DNA from 4 places in the Streptomyces sp. NPDC088730 genome. Region 2 is predicted to be linked to each of the others. Evidence: riboswitches for the same ligand, from Rfam matches in the RefSeq annotation. Region 2 holds a riboswitch; each other region holds the start of a gene.

Region 1 (7,467 bases), on a different contig from region 2:
GGCGACGTGGCGCCCGGCGGCGTAGGGCGCGCTCTGGGCGTGGCCGACCGGGCGGTGCGGCTGGGGGACAGCGCGCTCACCCATCGGGAGCTGGGCCGGGCCGGACTGGCGGTTTCGGGGGCCACGGTCTCACCGGACGGCAGACTGGGCGCCGGGAAGGGGGTCAAGGCGGTGACCGCTCGGGGCGCGGCGTGGACGGAGCTGCCGCTCGCCGCCCTGTGGGAGCCGTCGGCCTCCGAGCAGGCCGCCCGCGCCCTGCGGTCCACCTCCCGCTACGCGGACCCGGACGGCGGCGGCAGCGATCTGCTCTTCCTGGACGTCGAACTCCTGGGCGCCGTGAGGGAGTCCGGCGGCACCTGCCTGCTCGCGCTGTGCGAAGGAGGCATACCCGTCCGGCTCACCGCCGCCGACGACGATCCCGCGCTGGCCCACCGCGACAACCTGACGCTGCTGGCCGCGGCGCCGGGGGCCCGGCTGCGGATCATCGGCCGCCTGGTGCCCGCTCCTCACCCCCGGCTCACCCTGCTCGCCTGCTCGCACCCCACCGGCGAGGGGACGGTCGACCTCGGCCTCGACCGCCTGCGCCGCGCCGACCTCCCGGACCCGGTCGCCTCCGTCCACCTCGCCCCGCACCAGTCCGGAGACTCCGGCGCGCAGTCGCCCCTGTACCTCCTGGAGCGCCGGGTCGAGCAGACGGTCCCGGCGGGCCGGGCCGCCCTCGGCCTGCTCGGTGACGTCACCGCCGAGACCCGCCGCATCAGCCGCGCGGGCCTCCACACGGCCGCCGGGCTGCTGACCGCGCTGTGCGCCTCTGCGGCTCAACGCGACCGGGACCACTTCGGCCGCCTCCTGCCTGCCGACACCGACGGCTTCGCCATGTACTGGCTCACCGCCGCCCGTTACACGGCTGCCGTGTCCGAGTCCCTGTGTGCGGCAGCCTGGGAAGCCCCACGGCTCGCCGGCTGAACGCCGTCACGCTCGCGGCCGGGGTCCGCGGGTGGCGCGGGTGCCGCTCATGCCCCGGCGGGTACGCCCGTGGCCGCCGCGATCAGGGCGACCGCCGCGGCGCGGGAGGTCGCGGCCACGTCGGAGTCGTGGTCCATCAGGGCGGAGATGCCTGTGCCGTCGTAGAGGATCTGGAGCTGGTGGCCCAGGGCGTCGGGGTCGGCGGCGCCGGCCTCGGCGGCGAGGCGGGCGAAGAGTCCGCGCATCCAGCCGCGGAAGCTGTCCGCCGCTTCCTGGACCAGTCCGCCGGGGCTGGCCTCGGCGCCGGCGCGGACGAAGGCGCAGCCGTGGAAGTCGGGCCGGTCGAACTGCCGTCCCTGGGACTCGAAGACCGCGAGCATCTGCTCGCGGGGCGTGTCGTGCTCCGCGACGGCCCGGGTGATCCGGTCGGCGGTGCCCGCGTGCCGGGTGTCGAGATAGGCCCGGACGAGCTGTTCCTTGCCGCCGAAGGTGTTGTACAGCGACGCCTTGGCCACGCCCGCGTGCTCGATGATCCGGTCGATCCCGACGCTCTGCACGCCCTCGGCGTAGAACAGCTCGTCGGCGGCGGCGAGCAGGCGCTCACGCGCCGACGGCTTCGCGGTGCTCCGGACACTCGCCATGACGGTCACTCCTTCAGACAGATCTGTCTACATTATGCCCCGGCCGGCGGCCACCCTCAGGCGTCGCCGCCGATCCGCTCGCCCGGCAGGACCGCCGCCCCGTCCCGGCCCCCGCGCACCAGCCCGAGCAGCGCGAACGCCGCGAGGACGATCACGGCGACGCCGTACTCCTGTGCGGTGGCGGCCAGCCCGCCCGCGTGGACGACGAGGAACCCGGCGATCACGGTGGGCACTCCCATGCCCAGATAGGAGACGACGAAGAGCAGCGACAGCACCCCGGAACTCTCGTGCGGCCGGGCCAGCGGCATGACCGTACGGATGCCGCCCTGGAACCCGCTGCCGAAGCCGACGCCCGCGAGGGCGGTACCGGCGAAGAAGCCGGCGGGGGAGGGGTCGCGGATCGAGGCGAGGGTGAGGGCCACCCCGGCGATCAGCGCGAGGATGCCGGTGAGCATCACCGTCCGGGTCGCCGCCTCGCGCAGGACCAGTACGGAGACGGCGGCCACCCCGGCGAGCACGAACAGGCTCAGCCCGCCGAGCACTTCGGAGCCGGAACCGGTCAGCCGGCGTGCCAGGGAGGGGCCCAGCGACCCGTACAGTCCGGCCAGCGCCCAGACGGCGAACAGCACCGGCGCGGCCACCAGCATCGGGCGGCGTACGGCGCGCGGCAGCCTGATCTCCGGCGCCAGGCTCGCCAGCGCCCCCGGCTTGCGGGTCACCGTCTCCGTCATCAGGGCGACGGCGACCGCCTGGAGGACGAAGACCGCCAGCAGCCCGAGGTAGACCAGATGTGTGGGGGCGGGCAGGAACTGGACGACGAGGCCGGAGACCAGCGCGCCGGTCGCCGTGCCGATGCCCGGGGCGACCGCGTTGGTGAGGGTGCCGCGCGGCCGGTCGATGTCCATCATCCCCGCACCGACCGCACCGAGCGCCGCGCCGGTCGACAGGCCCTGGACGATCCGGGCGACCAGCAGTGCCGGTACGCCGTCGGCGGTGGCGAACACGACCATCGAGAGGGCCTGGGCCGCCAGCGCGCCGAGCAGCACCGGCCGCCTGCCGACGTGGTCGGAGAGCTTGCCCATGGTGAGCAGCCCGAGCAGCACGGCCACCGCGTAGACGCCGAAGACCACGGTGGTGGTGATCGGGTCGAAGCCCCATTCCGCCTGGTAGACCGCGTAGAGCGGGGTCGGTGCGCTGGAGGCCGCCAGGAACGAGATGGTGACCGAGGCGAGTACGTACAGCGCCACGTTCGGCGGCAGCCGTCGGCCCCGGGCGGATATGGCGGCGGGGACGGCGGTAGATCGGGATCCGGTGTCGGACCCGGTGTCGGGCCCGGGGTCGGTGGGCGCCGCGTCCGGGACGCGGGCCGGTTCGGACATCGGGACGACCGGGGGATTCGTCATGACCATTCCCGTCCAGAGTATGAGTAGACCTGTCTGTCTAGGCTGTTGAGCTAGATTAGACAGACAGGTCTACTCAGTCAAACGGGAGGGGACTCAAGCAGGAGAGGACCCAGGCCGGTCGGGAGCGGTGGGGGCCACCGGGCGGCGTCGCGCTGCGGCTCGGCAGGGCCGGCCGTCCGGCGGCCGGGGTGCCCGGCTCCAAGGTGATCGCGAGGGCATGCCCGTGGCCCGGGGGACCGCTCAGGGACTGCTCAAGGTGATCGGGGGCGGCTCGGGACGCAGGGGCGAAAAGGAGGGCGGCGTGCCCTACCCGTAAGCTGCTCACGCCCCGCGGGGGAAGTCCGGTCGAATTCCGGCGCTGACCCGCAACGGTAGGCGGAGCCCTCCTGATGGCTCCGCGAGCCCGATTACCCGCGGCGGTGAAGGCTCCTGTCAATTCGCCGTGGACTGCGAGAGGTGCTGCACAGGGCGCCTCGCGTCCGGGCCGCTCCTTCGATCGTGCAGGTGCACGGCCTGAGGTGAAAGCGATCCGACCGTGGTCACTCCCCTCGAACGCATACCTGCCCCGCCCTCGCGCGCCGCGCGGGCCGGCGGCGGGCCCGCTCCTCCCCGGCGCGTACCCCTGTCCCTGCTGGTGACCACTCTGTGCGCCCTGCTGCCGCTCTCCCTGGTCTGCGGAGCGGGAATCGGCGCCTCGGGGATCTCCTGGGCAGAGGTGTCGCACTACCTGTGGGCCGGCCTGACGGGGCAGCGGATCGGTCCCGGCGACGTCCCCGGGTACACCATCGTGTGGGAGCTGCGCTTTCCACGAGCCGTGCTGGCCGCGGTCGTCGGAGCCGGCCTGGCCGCGATCGGCGTCGCGGTGCAGGCCATGGTCCGCAACGCCCTGGCCGACCCGTTCGTCCTCGGTATCTCCTCCGGCGCGGCCGTCGGTGCGAACGCCGTACTCATCTTCGGGGTCTTCGGCGCATTCGGCGTCTGGGCGCTGTCCACGGCGGCCTTCCTCGCCGCGCTCCTCGCGATGGTGCTCGTCTACGCGGTCGCCCGCACCGCACGCGGACTGACCCCGCTGCGCCTGGTCCTGACGGGCACGGCCATGTACTACGGCTTCTCGGCCATCACCACGTTCATGGTGTTCGCCGCGGAGCGGGGCGATGCCGCCCGCTCCGCGATGATGTGGATGCTCGGCAGCCTCGGGGGCGCCACCTGGTCCTCCGTGCCGATTGCCGCGGGCGCGACGATCGGTGGCCTGGTCCACCTCGGGTGGTCGGCGCGCCGGCTCAACGCCCTGGCGATGGGCGACGAGACCGCCGCCACCCTGGGAGTGGACGCCGGCAGGCTGCGCAAGGAGCTGTTCCTGGTCTCCGCCGCGGTCACCGGGGCACTGGTCGCGGTGAGTGGCGCGATCGGTTTCGTCGGGCTGATGGTCCCGCACGCCGCACGGATGCTGGTCGGCGCGGATCACCGCCGCCTGCTGGCCGTCGCACCGCTCGCGGGGGCCGTCCTGCTGATCTGGGTGGACATCCTCTCGCGCGTGCTGCTCGCCCCGGCCGAACTGCCGGTCGGCGTGCTGACCGCGATGATCGGCGTGCCGTGCTTCATCCTGCTCATGCGCCGCCGCTCCTACACCTTCGGAGGCGCGTGATGCGGATCGATATCGACGCACTGACCGTGGAGATCGCCGGCGCGCGGCTGGTGGAGGACATCACCCTGCGAGCGGGCGAAGCTCAGCTCGTCGGCCTGGTGGGGCCCAACGGCAGCGGGAAGTCAACGCTGTTGCGCTGCGTCTACCGGGCGCTGAGCCCCTCCGCCGGAACCGTCCGGATCGGTGGCGAGGACCTGTACGCCCTGAGTCCGCGGGAGAGCGCGCGCCGACTGGCCGCGCTTCCCCAGGAGTCGAGTCACGAGTTCGACTTCACCGTCGCCGAGATCGTGGCGATGGGGAGGATGCCGCACCAGGGAGCGACGGCCCGAGCGTCCGAGGAGGACCGGCGCACGTGCGAGGCGGCGCTGGCGGAGGTCGGGGCCGGCCACCTGGCCGACCGGGGCTTCCTGACCCTGTCCGGAGGCGAGAAGCAGCGGGTCCTGATCGCCCGCGCCATGGCGCAGCAGCCACGGGCGCTGGTGCTCGACGAGCCCACCAACCACCTGGACATCGCCCAGCAGCTGGAGGTACTGGCCCTGGTGCGGGCCAGCGGACTGACCGTGCTCACGGCGTTGCACGACCTCAATCTCGCCGCACTCCACTGCGACGTCCTCCATGTCATCGACGGGGGCCGGATCGTCGCATCGGGCGCCCCGCACGACGTACTCACCCCCGAGCTGCTGGCCGAGGTCTTCGGCGTCCGGGCGCATCGAGTACCGCACCCGGAGACCGGCGCCGTACAGCTGATCTTCGACCGCCTCCTCCCCGTCGTCCCCTCTTAAGGAAGCACTGCCACCATGCCCAGCCCGATACGTCCTGCCGCACTCGGCCTCGCCCTCACCGCTGTCATGGCCCTCAGCGGCTGCGGCGCCGAGATCACCCCGCAGGACGGGAGCAACGACAAGAGCACTCCCGCGGCCGGGGGCCACTACCCGGTGACCGTCGAGAACTGCGGGGAGAAGAAGACCTACGACAAGGCCCCGCGGCGCGTGGTCACCAACGACGTCGGCATCACCGAGATCATGTTCGCGCTGGAACTCGAAGACCACATGGCGGGCTATGTGATGCCCGACGACAAGGGGGATCTGACGTCCGTGCCCTGGAAGGGCGGTTACAAGAAGACCGCCTGGCTGTCCAAGGAGACGATCAACAAGGAACTCGTCCTCGACGCACGCGCCGATCTGGTCTTCGCGGGCTGGAGCTACGGGTTCAACGAGGGGGACGGATTCACCCCGGCGGCCCTGAAGAAGGTGGGCATCGACTCCTACCTGCTGAGTGAGTCGTGCCGCAACGGGCGGGGGAAGGCGCGGGGAGTGATGGCGCCACTCGACGCGCTCTACACCGACCTCCGGAACCTGGGGAAGATCTTCGACGTCGAGAAGCGCGCCGAATCCCTGATCACGCGCTTCCGGAAAGAGGTGGCCCAGGCGCAGGCGACCGCCCTGAAGGGCACCGACCGGCCGAGGGTGTTCCTCTACGACGACGGCCGGGACAAGCCGCTGACCTCGGGCGCCTACGCCGGACCGCACGACATCATCACCAGGGCCGGCGGCGACCACGTCATGAAGGACCTCAAGGACACCTGGACGACGGTGGGATGGGAGACCGTCGTCGAGCGGGACCCCGAGGTGATCGTCATCAACAACTACGGGGACACCAGCGCGGAGCAGAAGCGGAAGTTCCTGAAGTCCTATCCGCCGCTGGCCAATGTGTCGGCGATCAAGAACGACCGCATCGTCGTCCTCGACTACGTGGACCTCGTCGAGAGCCCGCGCAATCCCGCGGCCATCGTCTCGCTCGCGGCAGATCTGCGGGAGGCCCGGAGCTGACCTGCGGCTGTACAGGGCGTGCGCCGAGTGGGTAGGGATCTCCCGACGAAACTGATCACGGTGGACCGGCGGCTACTCCTGCCGCCGCCGACCGGGAACCCCCGGACCGGTTGCGGAACCGGTCCGGATGCGCGGCGGCCAGCTCCCGGGCCCGGGTGAGCGGGGCCGTCGCGCGCCGCTGCGCGACGGCCGGTGCGGTCTGCCAGCCGTGCACGTAGACGTAGTGGATCCCGGTCGGGCTGGGTGGATGGTTCCAGACCCGCGAGACCAGCGACGCCGTGCTGGCCGGCGAGCGACGGCTCCTCGCACCAGGTGCTCACCGCTCGGGCTGGGAGGAGAACGGGTCGTGGGAGGTGAGGGCGTGAGTCGGATGGGCGAGACGCCGCAGCAGACCCTCCAGCACCGCTTTGACGGGCCAGAAGACGCACCGGTCCTTGTGATCGGCCCCTCCCTCGGTGCCAGCTGGCACAGTCCCGGACTGTGGAGCGCCGGGGCAGCCACCGGCGAGTTGGGCGGTCCGGGACCGTGCCTGCTCGCCGAGGCAGCGGATCCTGGCGTGGGTTGTTGCGGCGGCGCCTCAGGCGGTGGAGATCTCCCCGGTCCCGTGGCCACGGGTGTCGTGCCCGGCACTGACTGGGGCTCTCACTGGCCCGGGTGCGTTCCGGTGATCGCTGTGACGGCCATGCGTACCGCCCGGTCCGTCACGGCTGCCGCGTCGTCGCCGTTCTCGATGGCCGTCGTGGCCGCGTTGACGATTCCCTGGAGGAGCAGCGCCGTGCGCCGCGGATCCTCCTCGCCCAGCTCCGTCAGCGCGCCGATCAGCGGAGTGAGCAGCTCCCGGTGGGCCCGCACCGCGCTCTCCCGCACCACCGCCGCATCCCGGACCCCGGCCAGCGCCTGGGCGATCCGGTGCTCCCCGCCGCGCACCAGGGCCAGCTGCGACGACACGTAGGCGGTGATCTTCTCCTCGGGCGTACCGGCCG
Region 2 (7,467 bases):
TGGTCCGCCGCGGCCAGCAGCGCCGTCGTACCGAAGAACGAAGCGAAGACCCCGCCGCGGTCGATGTCGCCGACGACCACCACCGGGAAGCGCGCCGCCCGTGCGATGCCCATGTTCACGATGTCCGTGCGCCGGAGGTTGATCTCGGCCGGACTGCCCGCCCCCTCGCAGATCACCGCGTCATACGTGGACCTGAGCTGCTCCAGGCAGTCCACGACGGTGGACAGCAACTGCTCCTGCCGGCCGCCGTGGTAGCCGCGGGCGCTCATCTCGCCGACCGCGCGCCCCATCAGGACGACCTGGCTGGAGCGGTCGCCGCCGGGCTTGAGCAGCACCGGGTTCATCAGCGCGGTCGGCTCCACCCGGGCGGCCTGGGCCTGCATGGCCTGGGCCCGGCCGATCTCGGCGCCCTCACGGGTGACGAAGGAGTTGAGGGACATGTTCTGCGCCTTGAACGGCGCGACCTTCACCCCCCGGCGCACCAGCCAGCGGCAGATGCCCGCCGTCACGACGCTCTTGCCCGCGTCCGAGGTGGTCCCGGCGACCAGCAGTCCGCCGCTCATGTCGGTCTCCGTCCTGAGGTGCGCGCCGGGGCAGGTGCCCCCGGTCCGCGCGTCGAGGTGATCCGTCGTGCGGCGGCGCCCACGCCCAGCCGGGCCGCCACGCTCACGCCGAGGGCCAGCACCCCGATCCGGCGCGACAGCCGTACGGCGCGTTCGATGTCCTCGGTCTCCACCGCCCGGCCCGCCTCGCCGTTGAGCACGGGGCGGTGCTCGACCCGGCCGCCGTAGGCGAGGGTGCCGCCGAGCCGTACGCCGAGCGCCCCCGCGAACGAGGCCTCCACCGGGCCCGCGTTGGGGCTCGGGTGCTTGGCGGCATCCGCCCGCCAGGCCCGCAGCGCACTCCGGGGCCGTCCGCCGGCGGCGACGGCGAGCAGGGCCGTGAGCCGGGCGCCAGGCCAGCCCACGAGGTCGTCGAGGCGGGCCGAGGCCCAGCCGTAGCGCAGGTGGCGGGGCGACCGGTGGCCGACCATCGCGTCCAGGGTGTTGGCGGCCCGGAAGCCGACGAGGCCGGGGACCCCGCCCAGCGCACCCCACACCAGGGCGCCGACCACGGCGTCGGAGGTGTTCTCCGCGACGGACTCCACCACCGCGCGGGCGATCCGAGGTCCGTCCAGGGACTGCGGGTCGCGGCCGCACAGACGGGGCAGCCGCTCCCGCGCCAGCCCGAGGTCCCCGGCGGCCAGCGCGCCGCCGATGGACCGGGCCTCGCGCCCCAGCGACGTACCGCCGACGACGGACCAGGTGGCGGCGGCGGTCAGGGCGACGGAGGCGGCGGGACGGCGGCGCAGGGCGCGGGAGGCCAGTGCGGCACCCCCGGCGGCGCCTCCGGCGCAGACCAGGGTGTGCAGGGCGCCCCACCCGCGGTGGTCGCGCCACAGACGGCGTTCGACGCCTGCCGCGGCGCGCCCGAAGGCGGCGACCGGATGTCCCCGGCAGGGATCACCGAGCAGCAGATCACCGATCAGTCCGGCCGTGGCGCCGTACGCGAAGATGCGGTCGGCACGCACGGTTCAGCCGGCCGTCGCGCCTCGGAGGGCCCTGGTGCGAGCAGCTGGTCGAAGGGGAGACACGGAGACGGGCGCACTGCGGCCGGGCATGGCGATATGTCCTCACTCAGGGTCCGCGCCCTGGTTCGACGTGACCGGCGACGAGAGTCTCCTGGCTCCCGGATCCGCAGTTCCCCCGGTCTTCCAGCCCACTCGGCGTGGACCGTGACTTCCGGTGGTGGGGGACTGCTCCCCGGTGACAGTGGCGGGACCGCGCCGGATTCGCACCGGCTTCCTCTGCTGTCGCCGTAATGGCTCCGGCAGTCCACCACGCTCCGCGAACGCCAGTCAACCTACCGTTGACCTGCGAAGGTGCAGTGTGCTGAGACGCACATCGGGCCGGCCGCACCCGAGGTGCGGCCGGCCCGACGCGGCGGACGGATCAGGGGCGGTGGATCAGGCGACGATCAGGTAGATGCCGTAGGCCACCGCCGCCGCGCACAGTCCGAAGCAGACGTACGCGCCCGCGCGGGCGAGGATCATGGACCCGCCGGCCTGCCCGCCCCGCTCGGCCGGTTCCGGCTGCCGGGCGAGGCCGGCGATGCCCAGGGTGAAGAGGCCCACCAGGGCGACGGTGGCGACGAGAGAGACGCCGAAGACGGTGCCGAGGGCTGCCCAGTCGATGTTCATGGAGGATCTTCCTTACACCGTGGCGGGTCGTGCCGGGTCGGCTACGGCCGGGGCCGGGATGGTGGCGGTGAGCTCGTGGGCAGCGGCGGCCGCGGTGGGCGGCGGACTGACGGCCGCGATGGCGGTGGTGACGACGCCCGCGGGTTCGGCGTCCCCGGTGACCGGAGTGCCGTCCCGGAGGCCGGGTGCGACGTCGTCCTGACCGACCGGCTTGCGGCGGGACAGGACCCAGATCGCTCCGGAGCCCGCGATCAGCAGTACGGCGACGAGCACGACACCCCAGGTGCCCTGCTGGGTGAGGAACTCGGCCCCCGCGCCGACCAGACCGGCGGCCGGCAGCGTCAGTCCCCAGGCCACGAACATCCGGGTGGCGGTGGACCAGCGGACCACACCGCCCCGGCGGCCGAGGCCGGCGCCCATCACGGCGCCGGAGCAGGACTGGGTGGTGGAGAGGGAGAAGCCGAGGTGCGAGGAGGCCAGGATGACCGTGGCCGCACTGGTCTGGGCGGCGAAGCCCTGCGGCGGCCTGAGCTCGGTGAGGCCGCTGCCCATGGTGCGGATGATGCGCCAGCCGCCGAGGTAGGTGCCGAGCGCGATGGCCATTCCGGCGCTGACGATGACCCAGACCGGCGGGTTCGCACCGGGGGAGAGGACTCCGCCGGTGACCAGGGCCAGGGTGATGATGCCCATGGTCTTCTGTGCGTCGTTGGTGCCGTGGGCGAGGGAGACCAGCCCGGCGGAGGCGATCTGTCCGGCGCGGTAGCCCTTGGCGGTCGCCTTCTCCTGGGCGCCGCCCTGGACCTTGCCGCCGATCCGGTAGGTCAGCTTGGTGGCCAGCAGCGCGGCCAGTCCGGCGACGATCGGGGCGGCGACCGCGGGGAGCAGCACCTTGGTGACGACGGTGCCGCCGTCGACCGACGACCAGCCCGCGGACATCACCGCGGCGCCGATCAGGCCGCCGAAGAGGGCGTGCGAGGAGCTGGACGGCAGCCCGACCAGCCAGGTCAGCAGATTCCACAGGATGGCGCCGACGAGCGCCGCGAAGATGACCTCGGTTCTGAGGCCGTTCTCATTGATGATCCCGCCGGAGATCGTCTTGGCGACCTCCACCGACAGGAACGCGCCGACGAGGTTGAGAACGGCGGACATAGCCACCGCTGTCTTGGGTTTGAGTGCGCCGGTCGAGATGGTGGTCGCCATCGCGTTGGCGGTGTCGTGGAAACCGTTCGTGAAATCGAACACTAGAGCTGTCACGATCACAATCGCGAGCAGCAGCGTGATGTGTTCCATTTACCCAGGCAATCGTTCGACGTCAGTGGCAGGAGGAACGTAGGCAACCTGGGTGAACGGAAGATGAACTGAACAGGGCGTTGCGGTGACCCCGATCGGAGTGGCGTCGCCCTGTTTGGCCGTGTTCCGACAGGCCGGGACGGGCAGGGGGCGGTGTGGGCCCCGAATCCGGGGCCGGCCGGTCTCCGGCGAGAGGCGGAATCATGGACCGCTCATCAGTGGAAAGGATCTTCGTATGAGCGACCAGTGGCAGGACCCGGTCGAACACACCGGAGGTATCGGACACGCCGGTGCCGCCGATCGCGACGGGGACATCGAACGGGCCTGGGGCACGGTCGTCGCCACCGCCCGCAGGACGGCGGCCGACGGCCTGGTCGTCGGCACCTCGGGCAACGTCTCGGCGCGGGTGGGCGGCACCGTACTGGTCACCCCGAGCGGTGTGCCGTACGACCGGCTCCGCCCCGAGGACCTGGTCGGCGTCGATCTGGAGGGCAACCAGGTCCTCGGTGCGCTGGCCCCGACCAGCGAACTTCCGCTCCATCTCGCGGTCTACCGGAACACCGCGGCGGCCGCCGTCGTGCACACCCACGCGGTGCACGCCACGGCCGTCTCCACGCTCGTCGCCGAGGTCCCGCCGATCCACTACGCGGCCGCGCTGCTGGGCGGCCCCGTCCGGGTCGCCGCCTACGCCCGGTACGGCACCGACGAGCTGGCCGCGAACATGCTGACCGCTCTGCGGGACCGCACCGGCTGCCTGCTCGGCAACCACGGAACCGTCACCTACGGAGCCACCCTCGACGAGGCGTACGACCGCACCGCCCAGCTCGAATGGCTGTGCCGCCTCTGGCTCGCCGCGAGCGCCGTCCCCGGCCGCTCCCCGGCCCTGCTCACCCCGGGCCAGCTGAGCGACGTCGGGGAGGCGCTGAAGGGGTACGGACAGCCGGGCTGAGACCGCCGGGGCGGGCGGCCGCCACCGGACGGCCCCCGCCCGCTGGCCGAGTGCGCGGCCGCCCAGGAGACTGAAGCCGTGCGCCCGGCAACAGCGACGGCAGCAGTCGTCACCTCCATCCTCGGCGCCGGTGCGGCAGCGGTCGCGGCCGGCCGGTACGCGAGCGACGTCGCCCTCAAGGCGCCGTCCGGACGTCCGTTCCCCGCCGACCGCAGAGTCACCGTGCACGCGACGGCGGCCGGGCAGGTCACCCTGACCCGTTCCTTCGCCGCGCTGCGGCCCGGCACCTACGGGCTGGTCGGTGACGACGTCCACGCCGTCGTCGGCCCGGTGATCGACCAGGCCCACCAGGCCGCCGACACCGTCGTGCGCCGGCTGGAGCGCGTCAACCGCGGCACCCTGCGCCCCGGTGCCAAGGTCCGCATCACGCCCGAGCTGCACTGCGGCGACCCCAGCACGGCCCTCGGCCTCGCACACCGCGAGGTCGAGATCACCGGCGAGCTCGGCGCCCTGCCCGGCTGGTTCGTGCCCGGCCACCGGGACACCTGGGTCATCACCGCGCACGGCATCGGCACCAGCAGGGAACACCCCCTGAATCTGCTCGGGTTCCTGAACGGACAGCAGCTGCCGGTGCTCGACATCGCCTACCGGGGCGACCCCGGAGCACCGCGCTCCCCGGACGGCCTCAGCCACCTCGGTGAGTCCGAATGGCGCGACCTGGACGCGGCCATCCGCTTCGCCGTGCGCTACGGCGCCGAGAAGGTCGTGCTGCACGGCTGGTCGACCGGCGCCTCCATGGCGCTCCACGCGTCCGCCAACTCCGCGCTCCGGGACCGGATCTGCGGACTCGTCCTCGACTCCCCGGTGCTGGACTGGGCCACCACTCTGCGCGCCCTGGCCGCCGCCCGCGGAGTGCCGTCCGCCCTGCTGCCCCTCGCGGTGCGGGCCGCCCAGGGACAGACCGGACTGCGCGGCGCGCCGCTCCTGGACACCTCGCTGCCCCGGGCCCTGCACGTCCCCACCCTGATCTTCCACGGGCCCGGCGACACCCTGGCGCCCTGGCGGCCGTCCCGCGCGCTCGCCGCCCGCCGCCCCGACCTGGTCGCCCTGCACCCCGTGGCGCAGGCTCCGCATGCGGCGATGTGGAACGCCGACCCGGTGTACTACGAGGAGACGCTGCGCCGCTTCCTCACGCCCCTGATGTGAGCTGATGTGCCGCTTCTGCCGGTTGGTCCAGGACGGTGCGGACGCCCCGGGACACCGGTGATCCGGGTTCCGTTTGGGCTTTCGGGCTGTCAGAGGCAAGACTGCTCCCGTGACGTCCCGTACCCCGCGCGACTCCAGGCTGCGACTTGTCCGCCCGCGACCCCTCGCCACCGCTCACAAGGCCGTGATCACCCGGCGCACCAGGCCGGCACCCCGCCCGCCCGAGGGCACCCCGCCCCGGGCGGAACTGGCCCGGCAGGCCAGGGCCGCTCTCGCCGACGCCGTGCGGATCGCCCGCTGGGCCGCCGGCGGTTCCCGCCCAGGCACCCCGCCGCTGGCCGCCACCGCACTCGAACGCGCCTCTTCTGAGCTTGAGTTGTCCCCGGGCCAGGTGCGTTCCGGCTGGGACCGGGCCCGGCTGGCCGGCCTCGTCGAACTGCACGGCGACACCGCACGGCCCGGCTGGCGGCTGCGCGCCTGGGACCGCGACGACTCGGCCGTGCTCCGCGGCTGGGTGGCGCTCTTCGACGCCTGGTCCCTCGTCCACCCCGCGCCCGAGGACATCGAGTCCACCGCGGTCGCGGAGGCCGTCGAGGCCGTGCCCCAGGTGCTCTCCCTCCTCCAGCTCTCGGCGGGCCCGGTCACCGTGCCCGCCCTGCTCGACCTGCTGGGCCAGCGCGTCGCGGAACTCCACGAGGAGCGCTGCGAGGTGCCGTACGGGCCGCAGTCGCTGCCCGTCCCCGAGGAGGCGGCCCCCACCGCCCACCCGGAGGCGCTGGTCGCCCTCCTGCTGGACTGGGCCCTGGAGGGGCTCGCCGCCGTCGGCGCGCTCACCCTCGGCTCCGGGCACGCCACCCTCACCCCGCTCGGCAACTGGGCGGTCTGGGTCAAGCTGGAGCAGATCTGCGTCGCCGCCCAGAGCCCGGCCGGCAACATCGAGCAGTCCGCCGCCGACATGCTGCTCGGCTGCGCCCGGCTCACCCCCGGACCGGCCCGTGCCGAGTACCGCGCCTGGCTGGCCGCCCGCCCCGTGGGCAGCGCCGTCGCCGAACTGCTCGGGGTGGCGCGGGGCGAGGACGCGCTGCTGCGCGGGCTCGCCTTCGAGGCGCTCCGGGTGGTCGGCGCACCCGCGGAGCCCGAGGTGCGCTCCGTCGTGACCGATCCGTCGCTGCGGCCCTACGCGCTGCTCTGGCTCGCGGAGTACGACGGGGCCGACCCCGAGGACGCCCAGGAGGCCCTCAGCCGGGAGGAGGCCACCTGGCTCTGGGTCGACACCGCGGCGGCGGTGGCCGACCACGGCGAGACGGCGCTGCTGGTCCGCCACCTCGACTCGGCCGTGCAGGGCAGCGTCCCGGCCCTCCTCGACGAGGTGAGGGCGGTGGGCCATCCGCGCACCGTCCAGGTCCTGGTGGCGCTGGCCGCCGCGCACCCCGACCCGGCACTCGCCAAAGCGGTCCGCAAAGCGGCGTTCCAGGTGCACACCGGCGGAGCCTGAGCGGCCGGTCCGGCCGGCCCGGGGGAGACCTCCGCCGGCCGGACCGCCGTCAGCCGGTCGCCGGCCCGTCGTCGGTCCGCCCGTCCGGGAGCCGTCAGTCCGTCGCCCCCGGGGCGTACGTCCCGAAGCTCCACACGTTGCCCTCCGCGTCCCGCGCCATGTAGTCGCGCGAGCCGTAGTCCTGGTCGGTGGGCGGCATCAGGATCTCCACCCCGTGCTCCACCGCCCGCGCGTGGTGCGCGTCGGTGTCGTCCACCACCACGTAGACGCCGGCCGGCCCGGATCCCC
Region 3 (7,467 bases), on a different contig from region 2:
GTCAGAGCTTCCACCGCGGTCTCCACGCGCCAGCAGGCGGCGGCGAGCCGGGCGTCGTGCGAGGCCTCCGGGTCGGCGGCGACGGAGGCCAGTCCGCGCACCTCGCGCGCGCAGTCGTCGAGCAGTGCGAGCACCTGCCGCGCCCGCGCCTTTCGGGCCCTCATCGGGCTGAGCGGATGCACCAGGGGCGCCAGTGACAGCCGCACCCGGCCGAGGATCGCCTCCAGCTCGGCGACGTGCCGGGGCGGGTCGGCGTCCTCGCTTCCCGCGAGCCGGGCAGCGGCCTCCGCCGTGCAGGTGTGCACGCATCGCAGCGCCCGCTCCACCCAGGCCTCGGTCACCGAATGCGTGGTCACCGGCAGCACGAAGAGCACCGCGAGTACGGCACCGAGCGCACCGGCCCCCGTCTCGGTGACGCGGAGGACGAGCAGTCCCGCGTCGAGCACGCCGAGCAGCCCGTACAGCATGCTCGCCATCACGGTGACGGCCAGCATCATCCAGGTGTAGGAGACAGCGGCGGTGTAGAAGATCCCGAACACGCCCACCGCCACGACGGCGGCGGCCACGACCGGCTCGTGGTGCAGCGGCACGGCCACGGCGAAGCCCAGCCCGATGCCGAGCACGGTCCCCAGGAAACGCCTGAAACCGCGCACGACGGTCTCGCCGCGCGAGGTCGTGGCCACGAACACCCACCAGGTGGCGCCGACCGCCCAGTACCAGCGCTGATCCGAGAGCAGTTGCCCCACCGCGAGCGCGAATCCCGCGCCCAGGGTCGCCTGTACGGCCTGCCGGGTCGTGATCCGCCGCAGCCCCGCCGCTCCCGCGGGGAGGCCGACCGCCACGGGCACCGTGATCCGGCGCTCGTAGCACCAGACCCCGAACCGCACCAGCGACGACGCGAGGAGCGACAGCAGCACGGCCGCGTACAACTCGGGCAGCTGGCCGGGCACGGTGTGCAGGAACTGGGCGGAGAAGTAGGCCATGAAGGCGAATACGCCCAGCGAGTGGCCGCGCGGCCCCCAGCGCCGCGCGTACACCCCCGCCCCCACGACGGCGAGGAACGCCAGGTCCCGGGCGACGGGCACATCGTGCAGCACCGCGGCGAGCGTGAGCACCGGGAGGCCGACGACGGGGAGCAGCGCGGTCGTCGTAGCCTGCCCTCGCACCGTCGGGTCGGTCACCGTGAACAGGGCGAGCAGCGCGGCCAGACCCCCCGTGATGGCCGCCACCAGCGAGTGCCCGGCCGCCCCGCACAGCGCGACGGCGAGCCCGATGCCGAGCACGGCCCGGGACGCGAACCGCAGCCGGATCCGTCCGGGATCGTGTGCGACGAACGCCCTCTTCAACAAGTCGCCCCGCCCCTTTCGCGCATGACACCAGCGCAGACATGAGAAAGGCGCCACAGAGGTCCCCGAGGGACCCGCAGCGCCATTGACAGCCCCATCTCAACACCTTGGGGACTATTGGTTCAACTCAGACCCGACTCCATGGACCATTGGCCCATGAATGCCGCACCTTGCCCGGCCACGGCAGAGCCAACGGACCAGCCTGAGGACCAGTCCGCCCGGCAGGAGAACTGCGACACCTCGCGGCATGGTCTTGGCCCCCTTCCACATCCCGGAATGTGAACAGCGGTGCCTCGGGGACGGTCCACCCCCTAGGCTGGCCGGTGCAGCTGGTTCGCCCCTGTCCGCCAGGCAGGCGCGTCGCAAGAGGGAACCCGGTGTGAATCCGGGACTGCCCCGCAGCGGTAAGTGGGAACGACCGCCGTCATACGCACTGGACCCGATCGGGTCCGGGAAGCGACGGCCAGTAGGAGTCTGCCCCTGGCAGGCGTGCCCACGAGTCCGAAGACCTGCCCGTTGCCCGCACGCGACCCACTCGCATGCGGTTGTCCCGGTGACCTCGTGGGCGGGTCGGCGTGCGTACCAGACGGAGAATCCGCGCCGCGGCGTGTGCGATATCCGTCCGGTTCGTCATCCCTTCGCGCCCGTGTCCCGTCTCCGGGATGTTCAGGAGTCATCTCGCGAAGGAGATTTCCGTGACACCCAAGCCCGCAGCCGCGGCAGCACGAGCCACCGTGTACGGCTACCCCCGCCAGGGCCCGAACCGGGAACTGAAGAAGGCCATCGAGGGGTACTGGAAGGGCCGCGTCACCGCCGGCGCCCTCCGGGGGACGGCGGCAGAACTGCGCCGGTCCAACTGGAAGCAGCTGGCGGATGCCGGCGTCCATGAGGTGCCGACCGGCGACTTCTCGTACTACGACCACGTCCTGGACACCAGCGTCATGGTCGGCGCGGTCCCCCAGCGGCACCGCGAAGCCGTCGCCGCCGACCCGCTCGACGGGTACTTCGCGATGGCTCGCGGCACCCAGGACGTGGCGCCGCTGGAGATGACCAAGTGGTTCGACACCAACTACCACTACCTCGTCCCCGAGCTCGGCCCCGACACCGGCTTCAGTGCCGACTCCACCAAGCAGGTCACCGAGCTCAGGGAGGCCCTCGCACTCGGCCACACCGCCCGGCCGGTGCTCGTCGGCCCGGTCACCTACCTCCTGCTGGCCAAGCCCGCCCCCGGGGTGGCGGCCGGCTTCGAGCCGCTCACCCTGCTGGACCGGCTGCTGCCGGTGTACGCGGAGGTGCTCGCCGATCTGCGTGCCGCGGGCGCGGAGTGGGTGCAGATCGATGAACCCGCCCTGGTCCAGGACCGCATCCCGGCCGAGTTGAACGCCGCCGCCCGCACCTACCGCGAGCTCGGCGGCCTCGCCGACCGGCCCAAGCTGCTCGTCGCCTCCTACTTCGACCGGCTCGGCGAGGCGCTCCCCGTCCTGGCGAAGGCCCCGGTCGAGGGCCTGGCACTGGACTTCACCGATGCCGCCGCCGCGAACCTCCAAGACCTCGCCGCCGTCGGCGGGCTTCCCGGCAAACGCCTCGTCGCGGGTGTCGTCGACGGCCGCAACATCTGGATCAACGACTACGAGAAGTCCCTCGCCACCCTCGCCACCCTTCTCGGCCTCGCCGACCGGGTCGATGTAGCGGCGTCCTGCTCCCTGCTGCACGTACCGCTCGACACGGCGCCGGAGCGGGACATCGACCCGCAGATCCTGCGCTGGCTCGCCTTCGCCGGGCAGAAGACCGCAGAGATCGTCACGCTCGCGAAGGGGCTGGCCCGGGGCACCGGCACGATCACCGCCGAGATCGCCGCCAACCGCGCCGACCTCGCGTCCCGTGCCAACTCCCCGATCACCCGCGACCCCGCCGTCCGGGCCAGGACCGCGGCCATCACGGACGCCGACGGCCGTCGCTCCCAGCCGTACCCCGAGCGTGCCGCCGCCCAGCGCGCCCACCTCGGGCTGCCGCTGCTCCCGACGACCACCATCGGCTCCTTCCCGCAGACGGGCGAGCTGCGCGCGGCCCGCGCCGATCTGCGCGCGGGACGGATCGGCACGGCCGGCTACGAGGAGCGCGTCAAGGCCGAGATCGGTGAGGTCATCGCCTTCCAGGAGAAGACCGGCATCGACGTTCTGGTGCACGGCGAGCCCGAACGCAACGACATGGTGCAGTACTTCGCCGAGCAGCTCACCGGCTACCTCGCCACCCAGCACGGCTGGGTCCAGTCCTACGGCACGCGCTACGTCCGCCCGCCGGTCCTCGCGGGCGACATCTCCCGCCCCGAACCCATGACGGTGCGCTGGACCTCGTACGCCCAGTCGCTCACCGGACGCCCGGTCAAGGGCATGCTGACCGGCCCGGTGACCATGCTGGCCTGGTCCTTCGTCCGCGACGACCAGCCGCTCGGCGAGACCGCGCGCCAGGTCGCCCTCGCCCTGCGCGACGAGGTCGACGACCTGGAGAACGCGGGCACTTCGGTCATCCAGGTCGACGAGCCCGCCCTGCGCGAGACACTCCCCCTGCGCGCGGCGGACCGCGCCGGGTACCTGGACTGGGCCACCGGGTCGTTCCGCCTCACCACCAGCGGCGTACGGCCGGACACCCAGATCCACACCCACATGTGCTACGCGGAGTTCGGTGACATCGTCCAGGCCATCGACGACCTCGACGCCGACGTCATCAGCCTGGAGGCCGCCCGCTCGCACATGCAGGTCGCCCGCGAACTCGCCGCGCACGGCTACCCGCGCGAGGCGGGTCCCGGCGTGTACGACATCCACTCACCGCGCGTGCCCGGCGCGGACGAGGCCGCGGCCCTGCTCCGCAAGGGACTTGAGGCCATCCCCGCCGAACGGCTGTGGGTCAACCCGGACTGCGGTCTGAAGACCCGCGGCTGGCCCGAGACCAGGGCGTCGCTGGAGAACCTGGTCGCCGCGGCCCGCACCGTCCGCGGCGAGCTGCCCGCCTCCTGATCGCGAAGGGCTCGGGCGGCTGCCGCAGGTTACGGGCGGGCGTCCGGGTCCGCCGGTCCGCGTGAGGCGGACCGGGGCCTGGAAGCGGTCGCGTCGGAGGTCCGCCGGGTTCGGGCTCCAGCAGTTCGGGCTCCGGCGCGACGACGACCGCGGCCATGGCCGAGGAACGCCCGTCCACCCCCTTGACGCTGGCACAAGGTGCCGGCCACCTCCCGGTGGGATCTCCAGAAGGCCGTGAACTCCCCCGCCGCGGGCGGCGCTTCACAGGCCACGGGTGAGTAGCGCCTGGTCAGCCGGCACAGCGGGCTGGCCCTGGACATCGACGGCCGCGGTCCGGTCTCGACCGCACCGCGGCACGCGGACGCGGCCCAGACGGTGTCGTTCCGCCCCTGACGGGCGGCTGCCGGACGGGCGGGACCGGGGCACCCCTCCCCTCCGCCCGGCAGCCCGGGGATCCGGACCGGTGGGGAGGCACGAGTTGGGCGCGCCCTCCGGGAGCGGCGTGTACGCGCGTCCGCGGGGCCCGGCAGAGGCTCTCGGACGGTATGGACAGGGGGAGTTGACATGACTACGCTCACCCTTGGTCTAGACCGCAGAACTCTCCGGACATCACCCCACATCTCCAGGAGCTACGTATGCGCAGAAAGATCACTTCCTTACTGGCCGGGCTCGGCCTGGCCGGTGCGGCGCTGTTCGCCACCTCCGGCAGCGCCCAGAGCCACGGCTACACCGACTCCCCCATCAGCCGTCAGCAGCTCTGCGGCATCGGCACCGTCAAGCACTGCGGGCAGATCCAGTGGGAGCCCCCGAGCGTCGAGGGTCCCAAGGGCTTCCCCACCCGTGGACCGGCCGACGGCCACATCTGCTCGGGCGGCATCGGCCGGTTCTCCGAGCTCGACGACCCGAGAGGCGGCGCCTGGCCCGCCACCAAGGTCACCGCGGGGCAGAACTACACGTTCAACTGGCGGATCGAGGCCCGGCACGCCACGACCGACTTCCGGTACTACATCACCAAGGACGGCTACGACCCGTCCAAGCCGCTCACCCGGGCCGACCTGGAACCGCAGCCGTTCCTCACCGTCCCCTTCGGCGGCAAGCTGCCCGGCTCGACCGTGACCCACTCGGGCGTACTCCCGCAGAAGTCCGGCAAGCAGCTGATCCTCGGCGTCTGGACGATCTCCGACACCGGTAACGCCTTCTACGCCTGCTCCGACGTGCAGTTCTGACACCGCCCCAGCCGCCGCTCCGAGCCACCCGGCCACCGGCCGGACGCACGGGGCGGCGGCCCGCCGTACAGGCTCGCCGGTGTGCCATTGGTACAGTCACTGGCCCAGCAGACGTACCAGCGAGAGGCCGGCGGACCATGGCGGTGGACGCGCTCGACACCCGCATCCTGCGGCTGCTCATCGAGCAGCCGCACACCAGCGTGCGGGAGTACGCCCGGATTCTCTCCATCGCCCGGGGGACCCTCCAGGCCCGCATCGACCGGCTGGAACGCGACGGCGTGATCACCGGCAGCGGCCCGGTCCTCTCCCCCGCCGCCCTCGGCCACCCGGTGCTCGCCTTCGTCCATCTGGAGGTGACGCAGGGGCACCTCGACGATGTGGGCGAGGCGCTCGCCGCCGTGCCGGAGATCGTCGAGGCCTTCTCCACCACGGGCGGCGGCGACCTGCTGACCCGGGTGGTGGCCCGGGACAACGGACATCTGGAGGATGTGATCCAGCAGCTCATCCAGCTGCCGGGCGTGGTCAGGACCCGCACAGAGGTGGCCCTGCGGGAGCGGGTTCCGCACCGGCTGCTGCCCCTGGTGGAATCGGTGGGCCGGACGGCCGCGGGGGACCCGGGATGATCAGCGGCTGAGAGCATGGCCGCCATGAACTCACCACGCACACAGCCCCCTTCGGTCCTCTTCGACCTGGACGGCACGCTCGTCGACAGTGAGCCGAACGCCTACGAGTCGGCGCGGCTGCTGCTGGAGCGGTACGGCGTACCGGACTTCAGCTGGGAGCAGAACGCCCGCTTCCTCGGTATCAGCAACCGCGAGGCGCTGGCCGAGCTGCGGACCGAGTACGGCATCGCGGCCTCCGTGGACGAGCTGGTGGCGGGTCAGGACGCCATCTATCTGGAGCTGGCGCGCACCTCGACCGAGGCGTTCCCCGAGATGCGGAGTTTCGTGGAGACGCTGCACGGGCGCGGTGTCGCCATGGCGGTGGCCTCGGGTTCGCCGACGGCCGCGATAGCGGCCGTGCTGAAGGCCACCGGTCTCGACGCGTTCCTCACCGAGTACGTCTCCGCGGAGGAGGTGGCGCGCGGAAAGCCTGCGCCGGACGTCTTCCTGGAGGCGGCGCGCCGTCTCGGCGTCCCGCCGGCCGGCTGTGTGGTGGTGGAGGATGCCGCGCCGGGCGTCGCGGCGGCCCGCGCGGCGGGCATGCGCTGCATCGCGGTCCCCTATCTCCGGGCGGCCGCCGGTGATCCGTTGTTCGTGGCGGCGGATCTGCTTTTCCCAGGCGGTCAGGGCGAGTTCAGCGCACAGGCCGCCTGCGCGTGGTTGTTCGCCTGATCCGTGCCGATACCGCCCGGCGGTCGTCCGGCCGCCCTCCGCCGGATATCCTGATCATGCTGCGTGCCCCCCACCCCGTCGGATACAGATGAGGTCGCAGCCGCGGTAGTCGAAGCGGTCCTCGGCCCAAACTCTGGATAGGTGTGCGCAGGTGCTGGTTGCTGGTCGGTACCGATTGATATCCGCTATCGGTCGTGGCGGGATGGGTGAGGTCTGGCGGGCCGCGGACGAGGTCCTCGGTAGATCCGTCGCCGTGAAGCTGCTGCTGGGGGAGCACGCCGACGAGTCGGCCACCGCGCGTTTCCGGCTGGAGGCCCAGACCGCTGCCCGGCTGAGCCATCCGCATCTGGTGGCGGTGTTCGACTTCGGGTCCTGGGAGGACCGGCTCTTCCTCGTGATGGAGCTGGTCGAGGGCAGGAGCCTCGCCGATCTGCTGCTGTCCCAGGAACGGCTGGACCCGGAACAGGTCGCCCGCATCGCCGGTCAGGCCGCCGCCGGGCTGGCCGCGGCCCACCGGCAGGGCATCGTCCACCGCGACATCAAGCCC
Region 4 (7,467 bases), on a different contig from region 2:
GGCGATGGTGTTGGCGGCGGCGGGCCCGTACGCCTGGCGGACCAGGTGCAGACAGGCGTCGATGCCCGCGGCCGTGCCCGCGGAGGTGATCACGGAGCCCTCGTCCACGTACAGCACATCGGGCTCGACGACGGCCCGCGGGAAGCGGCGGGCCAGCGCGTCGGAGTGGCGCCAGTGCGTGGTGCAGCGACGGCCGTCCAGCAGTCCGGCCGCGCCCAGCACGAACGCCCCCGAGCAGACGCTCAGTACCCGGGCGCCGCGGTCCACGGCCCGGCGCAGTGCCTCCAAGGCCTCCTCCGGGTACTCCCGGTCCGCGGCCTGGCCGCTGGCCGGCACGGCGATGAGGTCGGCCTCCTCCAGGCGGTCGAGGCCGTGCGGGGTGCTGATGCTGAACCCCGCGTGGGTACTGAGCACCGGGCCCTCGGCGGAGACCACGGCGAAATCCTGCACCGGAAGGCCCTCGTCGCTGCGGTCGAGCCCGAACACCTCGCAGAGCACGCCGAGTTCGAAGGGGTGGACCTCACCGAGCAGCAGGACCGCGACATTTTTCAGCATGACCCAAGTGTGGCAGTAATTCGATGCTCCATGACAGTCCTGCCACTGCCGGATTCTGCTCGCACGGACGAGAGTAGGGGCATGAACACATTCCAGAACGTCCTGGGCATATCGGCTGTTACCGTCCTCGTCCTCCTCCCGGCGCTGATCGGGATCGTCCGCGAGCTCCGCATCGACCGCGAGCTCCGGGACGCGGAACGGGGCCGGAGAACCGCACCACCGGGAACGGCGGACGCCGCGCAGCCGGTGAAGGCCGCACGGCGTCCGTACGTGAGGAGCTGGGCGAGGATCTAGAACTCGTCGTCGAAGCCGACCGTGCCCTCGACCGCCACCTGGTAGGCCGAGGGGCGGCGCTCGAAGAAGTTCGTGAGCTCCTGGACGCCCTGGAGCTCCATGAACGAGAACGGGTTCTGCGATCCGTACACCGCGGGGAAGCCCAGGCGGGCCAGCCGCTGGTCGGCGACGCACTCCAGGTACTCGCGCATGGACTCGGTGTTCATGCCCGGCAGCCCCTCGCCGCACAGGTCGCGGCCGAACTGCAGCTCCGCCTCGACGGCCTCCTTCAGCATGTCGGTGACCTGCTGCTGGAGGGCGTCGTCGAAGAGCTCGGGCTCCTCCTTGCGGACGGTGTCCACGACCTCGAACGCGAAGCTCATGTGCATGGTCTCGTCACGGAAGACCCAGTTGGTCCCGGTGGCGAGGCCGTGCAGCAGTCCGCGCGAGCGGAACCAGTACACGTAGGCGAACGCGCCGTAGAAGAACAGCCCCTCGATGCACGCCGCGAAGCAGATCAGGTTCAGCAGGAAGCGGCGGCGGTCGGCCTTCGTCTCCAGCCGGTCGATCTTCTCGACCGAGTCCATCCACTTGAAGCAGAACTGCGCCTTCTCACGGATCGAGGGAATCTCCTCGACCGCGTCGAAGGCCGCCGCCCGGTCGTCCGGATCGGGCAGGTAGGTGTCGAGCAGCGTCAGATAGAACTGGACGTGCACGGCCTCCTCGAAGAGCTGCCGCGACAGGTACAGCCGCGCCTCGGGGGAGTTGATGTGCTTGTACAGCGTCAGCACGAGGTTGTTGGAGACGATCGAGTCACCGGTCGCGAAGAACGCGACGAGCCGCCCGATCATGTGCTGCTCGCCCGGCGACAGCTTGGCGAGGTCGGAGACGTCGGAGTGCAGGTCGACCTCCTCCACCGTCCAGGTGTTCTTGATCGCGTCCCGGTAGCGCTCGTAGAAGTCCGGGTAGCGCATGGGCCGCAGGGTCAGCTCGAAGCCCGGGTCCAGCAGGTTCTTGTCTTCGTTGGTGCTCATTACTGGCAGGCCTCGCAGGACTCGGGGTTTTCGAGGGAGCAGGCGATCGCGTCCGCGTCGGGCGCGGCCGCCTGCTGTACGGGAATGGGGGCGGCGGCCGCGGCCTGTCCGGACGCCGCGCGGGCGATCCGCGTCGCCGGGCGCGAGCGCAGGTAGTACGTCGTCTTCAGCCCCTGCTTCCAGGCGTACGCGTACATCGAGGAGAGCTTGCCGATCGTCGGCGTCTCCAGGAACAGGTTCAGCGACTGGCTCTGGTCCAGGAACGGCGTACGGGCCGCCGCCATGTCGATCAGTCCGCGCTGCGGGATCTCCCACGCGGTGCGGTACAGCGCCCGCACGTCCTCGGGGATCCACGCGAAGCCCTGCACGGAGCCGCTGGCCTCGCGCAGCGCCTCCCTCGTCCGCGCGTCCCACACGCCGAGCTTCTTCAGCTCGTCCACCAGGTAGGCGTTGACCTGGAGGAACTCACCGCTGAGCGTCTCGCGCTTGAAGAGGTTGGAGACCTGCGGCTCGATGCACTCGTACACACCCGCGATCGAGGCGATCGTCGCGGTCGGCGCGATGGCCAGGAGCAGCGAGTTGCGCATGCCGGTCTTCGCGACCCGGGCACGCAGCGCGTCCCAGCGCTCCGGCCAGTTCAGCTCGGTGTCGTAGTGGTCCGGGTGCAGCACGCCGCGGGCGGCACGCGTCTCCGACCAGGCGGGGAGCGGGCCCGAGCGCTCCGCGAGGTCGCAGGAGGCCTCGTAGGCGGCGAGCATGATCCGCTCGGAGATCTTCGTGGAGAGGGCGCGCGCCCCGGGGGAGTCGAAGGGCAGCCGCAGCTGGAAGAAGACGTCCTGGAGGCCCATCGCGCCCAGGCCCACCGGCCGCCAGCGGGCGTTGGAGCGCCCGGCCTGCTCGGTCGGGTAGAAGTTGATGTCCACGACCCGGTCCAGGAAGGTCACGGCGGTGCGCACGGTGGCGTCCAGGCGCTCCCAGTCGATCGTGCCGCCCTCGACGAACGCGCCGAGGTTGACCGAACCGAGGTTGCAGACGGCCGTCTCGCCGTCGTCGGTGACTTCCAGGATCTCGGTGCACAGGTTCGAGGAGTGCACGACGCGGCCCGGCTCGGCGGTCTGGTTCGCGGTCCGGTTGGAGGCGTCCTTGAACGTCATCCAGCCCTGGCCGGTCTGCGCGAGGGTCCGCATCATCCGGCCGTACAGCTCACGGGCCGGCATCGTCTTGCGGGCCAGGCCCTTGGCCTCGGCGGCCCGGTACGCGGCGTCGAACGCCTCGCCCCACAGGTCGACCAGTTCCGGCACGTCGGCCGGGGAGAACAGCGACCAGGTTCCGTCCGCGTCCACCCGGCGCATGAACTCGTCCGGGATCCAGTGCGCCAGGTTCAGGTTGTGCGTGCGCCGCTGGTCCTCGCCGGTGTTGTCGCGCAGCTCCAGGAACTCCTCGATGTCCGCGTGCCAGGTCTCCAGGTAGACGGCGGCCGCGCCCTTGCGCCGGCCGCCCTGGTTGACCGCCGCGACGGAGGCGTCGAGCGTCTTCAGGAACGGCACGATGCCGTTGGAGTGCCCGTTGGTGCCCCGGATCAGCGAACCGCGGGCCCGGATGCGGGAGTACGAGAGGCCGATGCCGCCCGCGTGCTTGGAGAGGCGCGCCACCTGGTGGTAGCGGTCGTAGATCGAGTCCAGCTCGTCCAGCGGCGAGTCCAGCAGGTAGCAGGAGGACATCTGCGGGTGCCGGGTGCCCGAGTTGAAGAGCGTCGGGGAGGAGGGCAGGTAGTCCAGCCGGCTCATCAGCCGGTACAGGGCCGCGACCTCGTCCAGCGCGCGCTCGGAGTCGTCCTCCGCGAGCCCGGCGGCCACCCGCAGCATGAAGTGCTGCGGGGTCTCGACGACCTGGCGGGTGATCGGGTGGCGCAGCAGGTAGCGGCTGTGCAGGGTGCGCAGCCCGAAGTAGCCGAAGCGGTCGTCGGCGCCGTCGGCGAGCGCCTGGCCCACCAGGGCGTCGAGGGCGGCCGCGTGCAGCGTCACGAACGCGGCGGTGCGGTCCGCGATCAGGCCCTCGCGGTGTCCGACGGCGACCGAGGCGGAGAAGGACGTCGCGCCCTGCCCGGCCGCCTCGTCCGCGATGGAGCGAGTGAGCAGTCGGGCGGCGAGCCGGGAGTAGGCGGGGTCCTCGGAGATCAGGCCCGCGGCGGCCTCGGTGGCCAGCGAGCGCAGCTCGGCCTCGTCCGACCGGGCGTTGCGGCCGCGCAGCGCGGCGCCGGCGACGCGTCCGGGGTCGGTGTCGGGCAGATCGGCGGTGAGCTCGGTGAGGGTCCGCAGCAGTGCGGTGCCCGGTCCGTCGCTCGTGGTTCCCGTTGATGCGGCCGCTGAGACCGGATCGGCTGGCGCGATGGTCACGTGGTGCTCTCCCTCGCTCGGCTCTGGGCCGACGGGGGAGCGGAGGCAGCCGGGCGGAGCGGGGCCCGGTCCGGGCAGCACTCCGTGCGGCGTCCACCGGCCCATCCACGAGGCCCGGACGTCTGGGCATCCGGTTCGGTCGAGCCGGATGCGCTGTCGGCAGGTCCTCGGACTCGGGGTGCGCAAAAGCACACCGAACACACCGTTGCGGGACAGTTCCGGATTCGCACCGGATTTCCCTGCGGCGACAGCGAGCATGAGCATACATGTGGGGGCCGCCGGATGAGGCAGCCCCCACATGTTGTGTCGCGTGACCGATCAGGAGACCGCCGGGAACTCCAGGCGGTACGTCAGGAGCGAGAGTCCCTCGATCGGATACCAGTCCCTTTCCGGGGTCCGGACGAAGCCGAGGCGCCCGTAGATCCTATGGGCCCCGCGCATGGCCGGCTGCGTCGACAGGACGATTCCGGTGACCCCCGCGGTGGTCCGCGCGCGGTCGATGCAGGCCCGGACGAGCGCCTCGCCCGCCCCGGCGCCGCGGGCCTCGCGGGAGACCGCGAGCATCCGGAACTCGGCCTCGTCCGGCGTCGCGATATCGGCCCAGCGGTTGCCCGGCGGCGCGTAGGTGACCCCGCCGAGGACGCGGCCCCGGGCGTCCGCCGCGACGAGCACCTCGGCCTCCTCGGCCCGCCGGGGGACGTCGCGCAGCTGTACCAGGTACGGATCGTCGTCGCCGTAGTCCAGCAGCCCGTCCCCGAGATAGGCCTCGGCGGTGATCTCGCCGAGGGCTGCGTACTCGGCGGGCTCGACCGGCCTGATGGTTATGTCCATGCAGGGGAGTCTGCCGCACCCGCCGGGCGGCGACGGCACGGGGTTTTCCGCCGGACGCGCGAACGGGCCGCCGCACCCCCACGGGCGGGGGTGCGGCGGCCCGTTCACCTCGGTCAGTGACCGCCCGGGGCCCCGGCCGTGGCCGGCGGGAGCTCGGTCTGCACGCCCGGGTCGCCCGCGTCCGCGGTGTAGTCGCCGGGAGAGGTCTCGTCGAGCCCGGCAGGCGCCTTCAGGGCGTTCAGGACGAAGGTGAGGACGACGGTCACCACGATGTTCAGCACGAACGCCGTGAGGCCGATGTAGCCGATCTCACCGATGCCCGGGATCTCCTTGGACGAGCCGCCGAAGTGCGCCTGGGTGGGGCTGGCCACCCCGTAGGCGGCGGCCGTCCCGTAGACCATGCCGGCCGCCCAGCCCGCGAGCAGCGCCCAGCGGTGGAACCACCGGGTGAACAGGCCGCCGACCAGGGCCGGCATCGTCTGGAGGATCCAGATCCCGCCGAGCAGCTGGAAGTTGATCGCGACCGTCTTGTCCATGGTGAGGACGAAGGCGAGCGCGCCGACCTTCACCAGCAGCGACACCAGTTTGGAGATCCTGGTCTCCTGGGCGGGCGTCGCGTCGGGCTTCAGGAAGTCCTTGTAGATGTTCCTGGTGAAGAGGTTCGCCGCCGCGATCGACATGATCGCCGCGGGGACCAGGGCGCCGATGCCGATGGCGGCGAACGCCACGCCCGCGAACCAGTCGGGGAACATGTCCTCGAACAGCTGCGGGATCGCCAGCTGGCCGTTGTCCACCTTGACCCCGGCGGCGATCGCCATGAAGCCGAGCAGCGCGAGCAGGCCCAGCATCAGCGAGTACAGCGGCAGGATCGTGGTGTTGCGGCGGATCACGTTGCGGCTGCGGCTGGAGAGCGTCGCCGTGATCGAGTGCGGGTACATGAAGAGCGCCAGCGCCGAGCCCAGTGCCAGCGTGGCGTAACCCCACTGGCCGTCCACGCCGGGCGCGAGCGCGCCGGTCGGCTTGGAGCCCGGCGGGCCGTTGAACTTCTCCTGCGCGGCGGCGAAGATGTCGTCGAAGCCGCCGAGCTTGATCGGGATGTAGATGATCGCCACGGCGATGACCAGGTAGATCAGCCCGTCCTTGACGAACGCGATCAGCGCGGGCGCCCGCAGTCCCGAGGAGTACGTGTACGCGGCGAGCACCGCGAACGCGATCAGCAGCGGCAGGTCCTTGATGAACCAGTGGGTGTTCTCGCCGCCGCCGACGCCCATCACGTCCAGCACCGCCTGGATGCCGACGAGCTGGAGCGCGATGTACGGCATGGTGGCGAGGATGCCGGTGACCGCGACGGCCAGCGAGAGCCCCTTGGAGCCGAACCGGCCGCGGACGAAGTCCGAGGTGGTGACGTAGCCGTGCTTGTGCGAGACCGACCACAGGCGGGGCAGGAAGGTGAAGATCATCGGGTACACCAGGATGGTGTAGGGCACCGCGAAGAAGCCCGCCGCGCCGGCCGCGTAGATCGCCGCGGGCACGGCGACGAAGGTGTACGCGGTGTAGAGGTCGCCGCCGAGCAGGAACCAGGTGACCCAGGTGCCGAAGGACCGTCCGCCCAGGCCCCATTCGTCGAGGCTGGCCTCGTTCTCCGCCTTGCGCCAGCGGGCGGCCATGAAGCCGACGACCGTGACGGCCAGGAAGAAGAAGATGAAGACGCCGAGCGCGATGCCGTTCACGCCGTCCTTCATGCGGACGCACCCCCCTTGCGGGCGCGCTGGTCACGCTGCCACAGCTTGTACGCGACCATCGTGAGTGCGGTCGAGATGAGCACCCAGAGCATCTGGTACCAGTAGAAGAACGGGATGCCGATGAAGGTCGGGTCGACCTTGGCGTACGAACTCACCCAGAGCATCGCCACGAACGGTGCGATGAGGCAGAGGGCGATGACCACCCGCACGGGGGTGACCGTGGGCGGCTCTGCTCCTGGGTCCGGCTTTCCTTCTGGTTCTTCCGGCATGGCGGCGACTCCGTCCCCTCGCTGATCACCGATGTAATGCGCAGGAAATCTAGGCGAGGGTCCCGGCCAGCGTCACCCCCTGTCCGCATTGCGGTCCGGCAACGGTCGTCCGTCCGGCGGCGGCTCGCCGTGGCGGTCCGCGGCGTCGGAGAAGTGGTGCAGACCAATGGTGGTACGAAGCCACTGGTCCGGGCGCGGGAAGGCCCCCGTGGAAGCGGTTCCACGGGGGCCGTCGGAGTGTGCCGCTATCAGTCCAGCGGACGCTTCAGACGGGCCACGAACTTGTAGCGGTCGCCCCGGTAGACCGAACGGACCCACTCGACCGGCTCGCCCTGCTCGTCCAGCGAGTGCCGGGACAGCATCAGCA

Evidence for each region. A riboswitch is a leader RNA that binds a small molecule or an ion and turns the genes downstream of it on or off. The one in region 2 is predicted to bind cobalamin.
Region 1: another riboswitch for cobalamin. It lies ahead of ACIP89_RS19030 (FecCD family ABC transporter permease); the one in region 2 lies ahead of ACIP89_RS06575 (cobalamin biosynthesis protein).
Region 3: another riboswitch for cobalamin. It lies ahead of metE (5-methyltetrahydropteroyltriglutamate--homocysteine S-methyltransferase); the one in region 2 lies ahead of ACIP89_RS06575 (cobalamin biosynthesis protein).
Region 4: another riboswitch for cobalamin. It lies ahead of ACIP89_RS13655 (ribonucleoside-diphosphate reductase subunit alpha); the one in region 2 lies ahead of ACIP89_RS06575 (cobalamin biosynthesis protein).

What each region holds. Positions count from the first base shown of each region.
Region 1 is NZ_JBIVLK010000005.1:352,871-360,337, forward strand. It holds gene ACIP89_RS19015 (hypothetical protein) at 1-966, shown strand, start outside; gene ACIP89_RS19020 (TetR/AcrR family transcriptional regulator) at 1,014-1,607, opposite strand; gene ACIP89_RS19025 (MFS transporter) at 1,664-3,010, opposite strand; cobalamin riboswitch at 3,311-3,444, shown strand; gene ACIP89_RS19030 (FecCD family ABC transporter permease) at 3,546-4,655, shown strand; gene ACIP89_RS19035 (ABC transporter ATP-binding protein) at 4,655-5,437, shown strand; gene ACIP89_RS19040 (ABC transporter substrate-binding protein) at 5,453-6,484, shown strand; partial or broken gene ACIP89_RS19045 (3-oxoadipate enol-lactone hydrolase) at 6,855-6,953, shown strand; gene ACIP89_RS19050 (TetR/AcrR family transcriptional regulator) at 7,127-7,467, opposite strand, start outside.
Region 2 is NZ_JBIVLK010000001.1:1,461,213-1,468,679, forward strand. It holds gene ACIP89_RS06570 (cobyric acid synthase) at 1-563, opposite strand, end outside; gene ACIP89_RS06575 (cobalamin biosynthesis protein) at 560-1,570, opposite strand; cobalamin riboswitch at 1,715-1,848, opposite strand; gene ACIP89_RS06580 (hypothetical protein) at 2,006-2,239, opposite strand; gene ACIP89_RS06585 (anion permease) at 2,252-3,529, opposite strand; gene ACIP89_RS06590 (class II aldolase/adducin family protein) at 3,765-4,478, shown strand; gene ACIP89_RS06595 (alpha/beta hydrolase) at 4,557-5,684, shown strand; gene ACIP89_RS06600 (hypothetical protein) at 5,869-7,179, shown strand; gene ACIP89_RS06605 (VOC family protein) at 7,274-7,467, opposite strand, start outside.
Region 3 is NZ_JBIVLK010000020.1:56,007-63,473, forward strand. It holds gene ACIP89_RS34315 (FUSC family protein) at 1-1,349, opposite strand, end outside; cobalamin riboswitch at 1,679-1,878, shown strand; gene metE (5-methyltetrahydropteroyltriglutamate--homocysteine S-methyltransferase) at 2,042-4,360, shown strand; gene ACIP89_RS34325 (lytic polysaccharide monooxygenase) at 4,996-5,586, shown strand; gene ACIP89_RS34330 (Lrp/AsnC family transcriptional regulator) at 5,724-6,209, shown strand; gene ACIP89_RS34335 (HAD family hydrolase) at 6,234-6,920, shown strand; gene ACIP89_RS34340 (serine/threonine-protein kinase) at 7,123-7,467, shown strand, end outside.
Region 4 is NZ_JBIVLK010000003.1:382,281-389,747, reverse strand. It holds gene ACIP89_RS13670 (helix-turn-helix domain-containing protein) at 1-555, opposite strand, end outside; gene ACIP89_RS13665 (hypothetical protein) at 637-849, shown strand; gene ACIP89_RS13660 (ribonucleotide-diphosphate reductase subunit beta) at 846-1,862, opposite strand; gene ACIP89_RS13655 (ribonucleoside-diphosphate reductase subunit alpha) at 1,862-4,258, opposite strand; cobalamin riboswitch at 4,399-4,556, opposite strand; gene ACIP89_RS13650 (GNAT family N-acetyltransferase) at 4,577-5,089, opposite strand; gene mctP (monocarboxylate uptake permease MctP) at 5,203-6,831, opposite strand; gene ACIP89_RS13640 (DUF3311 domain-containing protein) at 6,828-7,100, opposite strand; gene ACIP89_RS13635 (GntR family transcriptional regulator) at 7,349-7,467, opposite strand, start outside.